3 regions of the Streptomyces sp. JLBJ103 genome follow, and region 3 is predicted to be linked to each of the others. Evidence: predicted binding sites of a transcription regulator. Region 3 holds the regulator's gene; each other region holds the start of a gene.
The links. Region 3 encodes HrcA, which represses chaperone genes, less so after heat shock. Its sites were predicted from a motif close to TTNGCACTCNGNNNNNCNGAGTGCNAA; they were not measured.
Positions count from the first base shown of each region.

Region 1: a site for HrcA is predicted at 1,318-1,344, ahead of groES (co-chaperone GroES). Genes of this name have one in related genera too.
Region 2: a site for HrcA is predicted at 1,753-1,779, ahead of AC4BEG_RS12880 (FmdB family zinc ribbon protein). Genes of this name have one in related genera too.

Region 1 is NZ_CM177089.1:3,183,637-3,186,886, reverse strand. Features, by position in the region: gene AC4BEG_RS13765 (class I SAM-dependent methyltransferase) at 1-242, opposite strand, end outside; gene AC4BEG_RS13760 (polysaccharide deacetylase family protein) at 320-1,249, shown strand; gene groES (co-chaperone GroES) at 1,493-1,801, shown strand; gene groL (chaperonin GroEL) at 1,896-3,250, shown strand, end outside.
Region 2 is NZ_CM177089.1:2,990,687-2,993,936, forward strand. Features, by position in the region: gene AC4BEG_RS12875 (potassium/proton antiporter) at 52-1,581, shown strand; gene AC4BEG_RS12880 (FmdB family zinc ribbon protein) at 1,790-2,173, shown strand; gene AC4BEG_RS12885 (S-methyl-5'-thioadenosine phosphorylase) at 2,275-3,123, shown strand.
Region 3 is NZ_CM177089.1:5,273,622-5,276,871, reverse strand. Features, by position in the region: gene dnaJ (molecular chaperone DnaJ) at 41-1,177, opposite strand; gene hrcA (heat-inducible transcriptional repressor HrcA) at 1,178-2,194, opposite strand; gene AC4BEG_RS23225 (MBL fold metallo-hydrolase) at 2,371-3,108, shown strand.

The DNA of each region.
Region 1 (3,250 bases), 2.1 Mb from region 3:
TGCTCGACACCGTGTGGCGTGAAGTACATCCGGTGGGCGTCCTCGCCGAACTTGGCGACCGCCCGCTGGCGCAACTGGGCCTGCGTCAGCGCCGCCGAGACCAGCGCGGCCGGATGGTCACGGCGCAGCCGGGTCGCGGTGGCGAGCTCGTCCGCGGGGTCGTGATCCCGGAGCGCGGTGAGCAGCGCCTGCCCCTCGTCGCCGAGCAGTGAGTCGAAGGCGTCAACGTCCACATGGCCCATTCTCCCCGCTCCGGCGGGCGCATTCGCACCAGCGTGGCGCGCGCTTCCACACATTCCGACTGAAGATCGGTTATGTGATGATGATCAAGAATGGGTTTTCGAGGTATCTGGTTCTGGCCGCCGCGGCGGCCGTGTTCACGGGCTGCGGAAGCCTCGACGGTCCGCTCGCCCGCACCGCCGAGGACGCCGGCACGGCGACGGCGTCCTCCACGTCACCGTCCGAGGGGCATTCCGCCTCCGCGCGGCCGGTTCCCCCGGGATCACGAGGGGCCTCGGATGCGCCCTCCTTACCGCCCGCGGCCCCCGCGGGCATTCCCGGGGCGTACCACCGGTGGGGGCTGGACCGGCCGCTGGACAAACCGCCGCCCGCGCCCGCCGCCAAACCGCTGCTCGCCCCGGTGGAGCCGTCCGGCGAGGGGCTGCCGCCGGTCATCCGGCGGGTGCGGACCAACGATCGGGTGGTCTTCCTGACGATCGACGACGGCATCGAGAAGGATCCGCGCTTCCTGGAGCAGGCCCGCGACCTCGGTCTGCCGTTCACCGGCTTCCTCACCGACAACGTGATCGGCGACCACTACGACTACTTCGACGAGCTCCAGCGACTCGGCAACTCGATGGGGAACCACACCCTCACCCACCCCAGCCTGGCCGGTCGCGACTACGACAGCCAGCGGCAGGAGATCTGCGGTCAGCAGGAGAACCTCCGTAACCACCTCGGCCGCCAGCCGCGGCTGTTCCGCCCGCCCTACGGCGCGTACGACGAAACGACGCTCCGCGCGGCGGCCGACTGCGGGGTGCGGACCGTGGTGCTGTGGCGCGCCGAGATGGAGCCGCGGGGGATGGCCTACCGGTCCGGCGGCAGTCTCCAGCCGGGGGACATCGTGCTCGCGCACTTCCGCGGCCCGGAGCAGCTGGAGGGGAAGTCCATGACCGACATGATCACGGAGCTGGTGCGGTCGATCCAGGAGCAGGGGTTCACGGTCGCGCGGCTGGAGGACTACGTCTGACAGGGCCGACGACAGGGCCCGGCGGGCCCGGCGGCGCGGTGGCGGGCGGAGTCCGTCCCCGCGCCGCTTTGGCACTCTAGTTGACTGAGTGCTAACCGCGTCATAATGTCGAGGCTGGCACTCGGCACTGCGGAGTGCCAGCTACACAGCGACGGGCAGGTCCGGCACCCGCGACGACGGATCCACCTGGTCGCCACCTCAGACAGTTAACCCCGTGAGATCTCCGAAGGGGGAGGTCGGATCGTGACGACCACCAGCTCCAAGGTTGCCATCAAGCCGCTCGAGGACCGCATCGTGGTCCAGCCGCTCGACGCCGAGCAGACCACGGCTTCCGGTCTGGTCATCCCGGACACCGCCAAGGAGAAGCCCCAGGAGGGCGTCGTCCTGGCCGTGGGCCCGGGCCGCTTCGAGGACGGCAACCGTCTTCCGCTCGATGTCGCCGTCGGTGACGTCGTGCTCTACAGCAAGTACGGCGGCACCGAGGTGAAGTACAGCGGCGAGGAGTACCTCGTCCTCTCGGCTCGCGACGTCCTCGCGATCGTCGAGAAGTAATCACCGAAGTTTTGCCTATGAGCCGCGCCCCGGTGCCCGTGTCACAGATACCCGGGGTCGGGGCGCGGTTCGTTTGAGAGGACATACGCAACTCATGGCGAAGATCCTGAAGTTCGACGAGGACGCCCGTCGCGCCCTCGAGCGCGGCGTCAACAAGCTGGCGGACACGGTCAAGGTGACCATCGGCCCCCGTGGCCGCAACGTGGTCATCGACAAGAAGTTCGGCGCGCCGACCATCACCAACGACGGTGTCACCATCGCCCGTGAGGTCGAGGTCGAGGACCCGTACGAGAACCTTGGCGCCCAGCTCGTCAAGGAGGTGGCGACCAAGACCAACGACATCGCGGGTGACGGCACCACCACCGCCACCGTGCTGGCCCAGGCGCTGGTCCGCGAGGGCCTGCGCAACGTGGCCGCCGGTGCCTCCCCGGCCGCCCTGAAGAAGGGCATCGACGCCGCGGTCAAGGCCGTCTCGGACGACCTGCTGGCCACCGCGCGCCCGATCGACTCCAAGTCCGACATCGCCGCCGTGGCCGCGCTGTCCGCCCAGGACAAGCAGGTCGGCGAGCTCATCGCCGAGGCGATGGACAAGGTCGGCAAGGACGGCGTCATCACCGTCGAGGAGTCCAACACCTTCGGTCTGGAGCTCGACTTCACCGAGGGCATGGCCTTCGACAAGGGCTACCTCTCGCCGTACATGGTGACCGACCAGGAGCGTATGGAGGCCGTCCTCGACGACCCGTACATCCTGATCCACCAGGGCAAGATCTCCTCGATCCAGGACCTGCTGCCGCTGCTGGAGAAGGTCATCCAGTCCGGTGGCAGCAAGCCGCTGCTGATCATCGCCGAGGACGTGGAGGGCGAGGCCCTGTCCACCCTCGTCGTCAACAAGATCCGTGGCACCTTCAACGCCGTCGCGGTGAAGGCCCCGGGCTTCGGTGACCGCCGCAAGGCGATGCTCGGCGACATGGCGACCCTCACCGGCGCCACCGTCATCGCCGAGGAGGTCGGCCTCAAGCTGGACCAGGCCGGTCTGGACGTGCTGGGCACCGCCCGCCGCGTGACCGTCACCAAGGACGACACCACCATCGTCGACGGTGGCGGCAAGTCCGAGGACGTCACCGGCCGGATCGCCCAGATCAAGGCCGAGATCGAGGCTACCGACTCCGACTGGGACCGCGAGAAGCTCCAGGAGCGTCTGGCGAAGCTGGCCGGCGGTGTGTGTGTGATCCGCGTGGGCGCGGCCACCGAGGTCGAGCTCAAGGAGAAGAAGCACCGTCTGGAGGACGCCATCTCCGCGACCCGCGCCGCGGTCGAGGAGGGCATCGTCTCCGGTGGTGGTTCCGCTCTGGTCCACGCCGCCAAGGTGCTCGAGGGCAACCTCGGCCTGGACGGCGACGAGGCCACCGGTGTCGCCGTGGTCCGCCGCGCCTCCGTCGAGCCGCTGCG
Region 2 (3,250 bases), 2.3 Mb from region 3:
CCCGTAAAATGTTAGGTAAGGCAATGAAGTTCCGGTCGGCCGGGGCCGCTTATGCGACCCCGCGCCGCTCCCGCGAGAAAGGTTCGGCCCCTGACTGTCCACCACCTCAATGAACTGCTGCTGGTCTGCTCGCTCGTCCTCCTCATCGCGGTGGCGGCCGTCAGGATCTCCTCCCGCAGCGGGCTGCCCACCCTGCTGATCTACCTCGGGATCGGCGTAGCCATCGGCCAGGACGGCATCGGGGTCAAATTCGACGACGCCGAGCTGACGCAGATCCTCGGCTATGCCGCGCTGGTCGTGATCCTGGCCGAGGGCGGTCTCGGCACGAAGTGGCGGGAGATCAAACCCGCCCTGCCGATAGCGGCGGTCTTGTCGACCGTCGGCGTCGCGGTGAGCGTGGGGGTCACCGCGGCGGCAGCGCACTATGTGGTGGGACTGGACTGGCGGCAGGCACTGATCATCGGCGCGGTGGTGTCGTCCACGGACGCGGCGGCGGTCTTCTCGGTGCTGCGCAAGGTGCCGCTGCCCAAGAGGCTCACGGGCGCTCTGGAGGCCGAGTCGGGCTTCAACGACGCCCCGGTGGTGATCCTGGTGGTCGCCTTCTCCGCCCAGGGCCCTGTCAGCCCCTGGTACACCCTGATCGGCGAGATCACCCTGGAGCTTGCGATCGGCGCGGCGATCGGGCTGGCGATCGGCTGGCTCGGCGCCTACGGCCTGCGCCATGTGGCACTCCCAGCCTCCGGTCTCTACCCGATCGCGGTGGTCGCCATCGCCGTCACCGCCTACGCGGGCGGCGCGCTGGCGCACGGCTCCGGCTTCCTCGCCGTCTATCTCGCCTCGCTCGTCCTCGGGAACGCCCGGCTGCCGCACTGGCCGGCGACGCGCGGCTTCGCCGAGGGCCTGGGCTGGCTCGCCCAGATCGGCATGTTCGTCCTGCTCGGACTGCTGGTGACCCCGCACGAACTGGCCGACGACATCTGGCCCGCGGTGGTCGTGGGGCTGGTGCTGACGATGGTCGCCCGGCCGGTGTCGGTGCTGGTCAGCACGGCGCCGTTCCCGGTGCCGTGGCGGGAGAAGACGCTGCTGTCCTGGGCCGGGCTGCGTGGCGCGGTGCCCATCGTGCTGGCGACCATCCCCATGGTCGGCGAGGTCCCCGACAGCCAACGGATCTTCAACATCGTCTTTGTGCTGGTGATCGTCTACACCCTGGTCCAGGGGCCGACGCTGCCCTGGCTGGCCACCCGGCTGCGGCTCGGCGGGTCGGACGAGGCGTCCGACCTCGGGATCGAGTCGGCGCCGCTGGAGCGCCTGCGCGGCCATCTGCTGTCGGTCTCCATCCCCCAGGACTCCAAGATGCACGGGGTCGAGATCGGCGAGCTGCGGCTGCCGCACGGGGCCGCCGTCACCCTGGTCGTCCGGGACGAGGCCAGCTTTGTGCCGCTGCCCTCGACGGTGCTGCGGCACGGCGACGAACTGCTGGTGGTGGCTACGGACCCGGTGCGCGACGCGGCGGAGAAGCGACTGCGGGCGGTGGGGCGCGGCGGCAAGCTGGCGGGCTGGCTGGGGACAGGGGGCGGCTGAGTCCGGCGGGGGACGCGAGCGGCTGGGCGGCGGCGCCGGGACGGGCCGGGCTCGCCGCGGTGGTGAGGTCGGCGGCGGGGCTGGCGGGGGCGGTCGCGGCGCGTGGGATCGATCACCGTATGACTCGATCCGGTGGACTGATGGGCCGGAATACTGCACTATGGAGCGTCGTTAGCACTCATTGAGTGAGAGTGCCAGGAGGAAGTACGTGCCGACCTACCAGTACCAGTGCACCGCGTGCGGCGAGGGCCTCGAGGCGGTGCAGAAGTTCACCGACGACGCGCTCACCGAGTGCCCCAGCTGTCAGGGACGCCTGAAGAAGGTGTTCTCGGCGGTCGGCATCGTCTTCAAGGGCTCCGGCTTCTACCGGAACGACAGCCGTTCCTCTTCCAGCAGCTCGAGCAGCGGCTCCGCCAAGCCCGCGGCGAAGAGCGACAGCGGCAGCTCGTCCTCCGCTTCGTCGTCCTCGTCCTCGGACTCCTCGTCCGGGTCGGGCACTTCGTCCTCGTCGACGCCCTCCTCGTCGTCGTCCAGCTCGTCGACGTCCAGCTCGTCGAGCTCCTCGTCGAGCAGCGCCAGCTCGGCCGCCTGATCTTCCCCGCGACACCCCGTCATCTCCCCGGAGACGGCGGGGTGTCGTGCGTCTCCCCGAAGCCGGTCGTACGGGCGGGCGCCGCTGGCTAGGGTGATCACATGGCCGAGACCAGCAGCAGGCAAGCAGACATAGGGGTCATCGGGGGATCCGGGTTCTACTCGTTCCTCAACGATGTGACCGAAATCACCGTTGAAACTCCCTATGGGACGCCGAGCGACGCGCTCTTCCTCGGCGACATCGCGGGACGACGGGTCGCCTTCCTCCCCCGCCACGGCCGCAAGCACCATCTGCCGCCGCACCGGATCAACTACCGCGCCAACCTGTGGGCCCTGCGCTCGCTCGGTGTGCGGCAGGTGTTCGGGCCGTGCGCGGTGGGCGGACTGCGGCCGGAGTACGGACCGGGGACGCTGCTGGTGCCGGACCAGTTGGTGGACCGCACGAAGGGGCGCGTCCAGACCTACTTCGACGGTGAGCCGCTGCCGGACGGCCGGATCCCGAACGTGGTGCACACGACCTTCGCCGACCCGTACTGCCCGGTGGGGCGGCAGGCGGCCGTCGACGCGGCGCGCGCCCATGCGTGGGAGCCCGTGGACGGCGGGACCATGTGTGTGGTCGAGGGGCCGCGCTTCTCCACCCGGGCGGAATCGCGCTGGCATGCGGCACAGGGCTGGTCGGTGGTGGGCATGACCGGCCATCCGGAAGCCGTGCTCGCCCGTGAACTGGGGCTCTGTTACACGTCGTTGTCGCTGGTGACCGATCTGGACGCCGGGGTGGAGACGGGCGAGGGCGTCACCCACACCGAGGTGCTGAAGGTGTTCGGCGAGAACGTCGGGCGACTGCGCGAGGTGCTCTTCGACGCGGTGGGCAGGCTGCCCGAGAGCTCCGAGCGGGACTGCCTGTGCACCCATGCGCACGACGGCTGGGACCTGGGGATCGAACTGCCGTAGGGCGGGGCCGCCCTGGGTGGGGGCGGGCCCCCTGGGCGGGGCGGGGGTCGCCCTGGGTGGGGTGCATCGCTCGAACGGGTGACCGAGTTATACACAGCCCGCTTGGCCGTCCACAGGCCCAAGCGGG
Region 3 (3,250 bases):
CGTCCCCCGGGGGACACCCCCCGGACCCCCGGCCGAACGCCTACCGCCCGTTGAACGCATCCTTCAGACGCGAGAACAGCCCCTGCTGCCCCGGCTTGAACTCGCCGGTCGGCCGCTCCTCGCCACGCAGCTTGGACAGGCGCCGCAGCAGCTCTTCCTGCTCCGCGTCCAGCTTGGTCGGGGTGGTCACCTCGACATGGACGATCAGATCGCCCCGGCCACCGCCCCGCAGGTGGGTGATACCGCGCTGGTGCAGCGGGATCGACTGGCCGGACTGGGTGCCGGGCCGGATGTCGACCTCCTCCAGGCCGTCCAGCGTCTCCAGCGGCACCTTGGTGCCGAGCGCCGCCGCCGTCATGGGGATGGTCACCGTGCAGTGCAGATCGTCGCCGCGGCGCTGGAAGACCGGGTGCGGGACCTCATGGATCTCCACATACAGATCGCCCGCCGGGCCGCCGCCCGGACCGACCTCGCCCTCGCCCGCCAGCTGGATCCGGGTGCCGTTGTCCACACCGGCCGGGATCTTCACGGTCAGGGTGCGCCGCGAGCGGATCCGCCCGTCACCGGCGCACTCCGGGCACGGGGTCGGCACCACGGTGCCGAAGCCCTGGCACTGCGGACACGGCCGCGAGGTCATGACCTGACCCAGGAAGGAGCGGGTGACCTGCGAGACCTCACCGCGGCCGCGGCACATGTCACAGGTCTGCGCCGAGGTGCCCGGCGCCGCGCCCTCACCACTGCACGTGGTGCACACCACCGCGGTGTCGACCTGGATGTCCTTGGTGGTCCCGAACGCGGCCTCGCTGAGCTCCACATCGAGACGGATCATGGCGTCCTGGCCGCGCCGGGTGCGGGACCGGGGGCCGCGCTGCGAGGCGGTGCCGAAGAAGGCGTCCATGATGTCGGAGAAGTTGCCGAAGCCCGCGCCGAAGCCTCCGGCGCCACCGCCTCCGGCCGCGCCGGACATCGGGTCCCCGCCGAGGTCGTAGACCTGCTTCTTCTGCGGGTCCGACAGCACCTCGTAGGCGGCGTTGATCTCCTTGAACCGCTCTTGGGTCTTCGGATCCGGATTCACATCCGGATGCAGCTCACGCGCGAGCCGACGGAATGCCTTCTTGATCTCGTCCTGCGAGGCATCACGCCGCACGCCCAGGACTGCGTAGTAGTCCGTCGCCACTTACGACTCCGCCAGGATCTGTCCGACGTAACGTGCCACTGCGCGTACCGCTCCCATCGTTCCGGGGTAGTCCATGCGGGTCGGTCCGACCACGCCGAGTTTGGCGACGGCCTCGTCGCCCGAACCGTAGCCGACCGCGACCACCGAGGTGGAATTCAGTCCCTCGTGAGCATTCTCATGCCCGATGCGCACGGTCATACCCGAGTCTTTGGCCTCGCCGAGCAGCTTGAGGAGGACGACCTGCTCCTCAAGTGCCTCCAGAACGGGCCGGATCGTCAGGGGAAAATCATGCCCGAAACGTGTGAGGTTCGCGGTGCCGCCGATCATCAGCCGCTCCTCGGTCTCCTCCACCAGCGTCTCGAGCAAGGTCGCCAGCACGGTCGAGACCGTTCCCCGGTCCTCCTGCTCGAAGGACTCCGGAAGATCCTGCACCAACGGCGGCACATCCGCGAACCGCCGCCCCACGACACGGCTGTTGAGCCGGGCCCGCAGATCCGCGAGCGACTCCTCACTCACCGGGGACGGGCAGTCCACCATGCGCTGCTCGACCCGGCCGGTGTCCGTGATCAGCACCAGCATCACCCGGGCCGCGGCCAGCGGCAGCAGCTCCACATGGCGCACCGTGGAACGGGTCAGCGACGGATACTGCACCACCGCGACCTGCCGGGTCAGCTGCGCCAGCAGCCGGACGGTGCGGCCCACCACGTCATCCAGGTCCACCGCGCCGTCCAGGAAGTTCTGGATGGCCCGGCGCTCCGGCGTGGACAGCGGCTTCACTCCGGCCAGCTTGTCAACGAAGAGGCGGTAGCCCTTGTCGGTGGGGATACGCCCGGCGCTGGTGTGCGGCTGCGCGATGAAGCCCTCGTCCTCCAGCGCGGCCATGTCATTGCGCACCGTGGCCGGGGAGACCCCCAGCCGGTGGCGCTCGGTGAGCGCCTTGGAGCCGACCGGCTCCTCGGTCCCCACATAGTCCTGGACAATGGCACGCAGCACTTCGAGTCTGCGTTCGCTGAGCACCCCGCGCACCTCCAGTCCAGCGGTCTCTTCGGGTCGTCCCCCTGGCACTCAACGGTCACGAGTGCCAGAACCCCTCCGCCAGTGTACGGCGGGGTGCGGTGGACAGGGCAAGAGCCGCCGTGTGGCGGAGCCCGCACGACCCGCCACGCTATCGCTCGGAGAGCTAGCGTCTCGGTATGGAGACGTGTTGGGAAGAGCCGCGATGGCACGAGGCGGGCTGGGAGACCATCGCCCCCGCGGTGGCCAGGCTGCGGATGCCGGGCTGGGACGAGACCATCGGCGTGGTCGTCGGGCGCACGGACGTACTCGTCGTGGACACCGGGGCCACGCTGCGTGACGGCGCCGCGCTGCGCACCCAGATCACCCGGCTCGCCGGGCGCCGCCCCACCCGGATCGCGCTCACCCATCCGCACTTCGACCATGTCCTGGGCACGGCCGCCTTCTCGGGCTGCGAGGTGTACGGCGCCGCGGGCCTGGACGAACTGCTGCGCGCGGAGCGGGAGGCGCTGCGCGAGTCGGCCATCCGGCACGGTGTGGACCGGGGCGCCGCCACCGAGGCCGCCGACCATCTGGTCCTCCCCCACCACCTGGTCTCCGGGGAGCTCACCCTCGACCTGGGCGACCGGCCGGTGCTGCTCGCGAACGTGGGCCCCGGGCACACCGCCCACGACCTGGCGGTACTGGTCCCCGGGCAGCCCGAGGTGGTCTTCTGCGGCGATCTGGTCGAGGAGTCCGGCCCGCCGCAGGCGGGGCCCGACGCGATCCCCGCGCGGTGGCCGGCCGCCCTGGACCGGCTGCTGGAGCTCGGCGGCGAGGAGGCGCGGTACGTTCCGGGCCACGGGTCCGTGGTGGACGCGGAGTTCGTCCGCATCCAGCGCGATGAACTGGCCGAGCGCTTCGGTGTGTCCCGCTGAGCGGCCTCGCTGAAGTCCGGTGCGGTTCGGTTGCGCCCCGAAGGGGCGCGGGGCTGTGTCGATGTGCGGCTCCGCCGCGTGGGCGCGACCAGCCACGACGCAGCCGCGGACAAACGACCCCACCTCGCGGCACTTCCCGCGG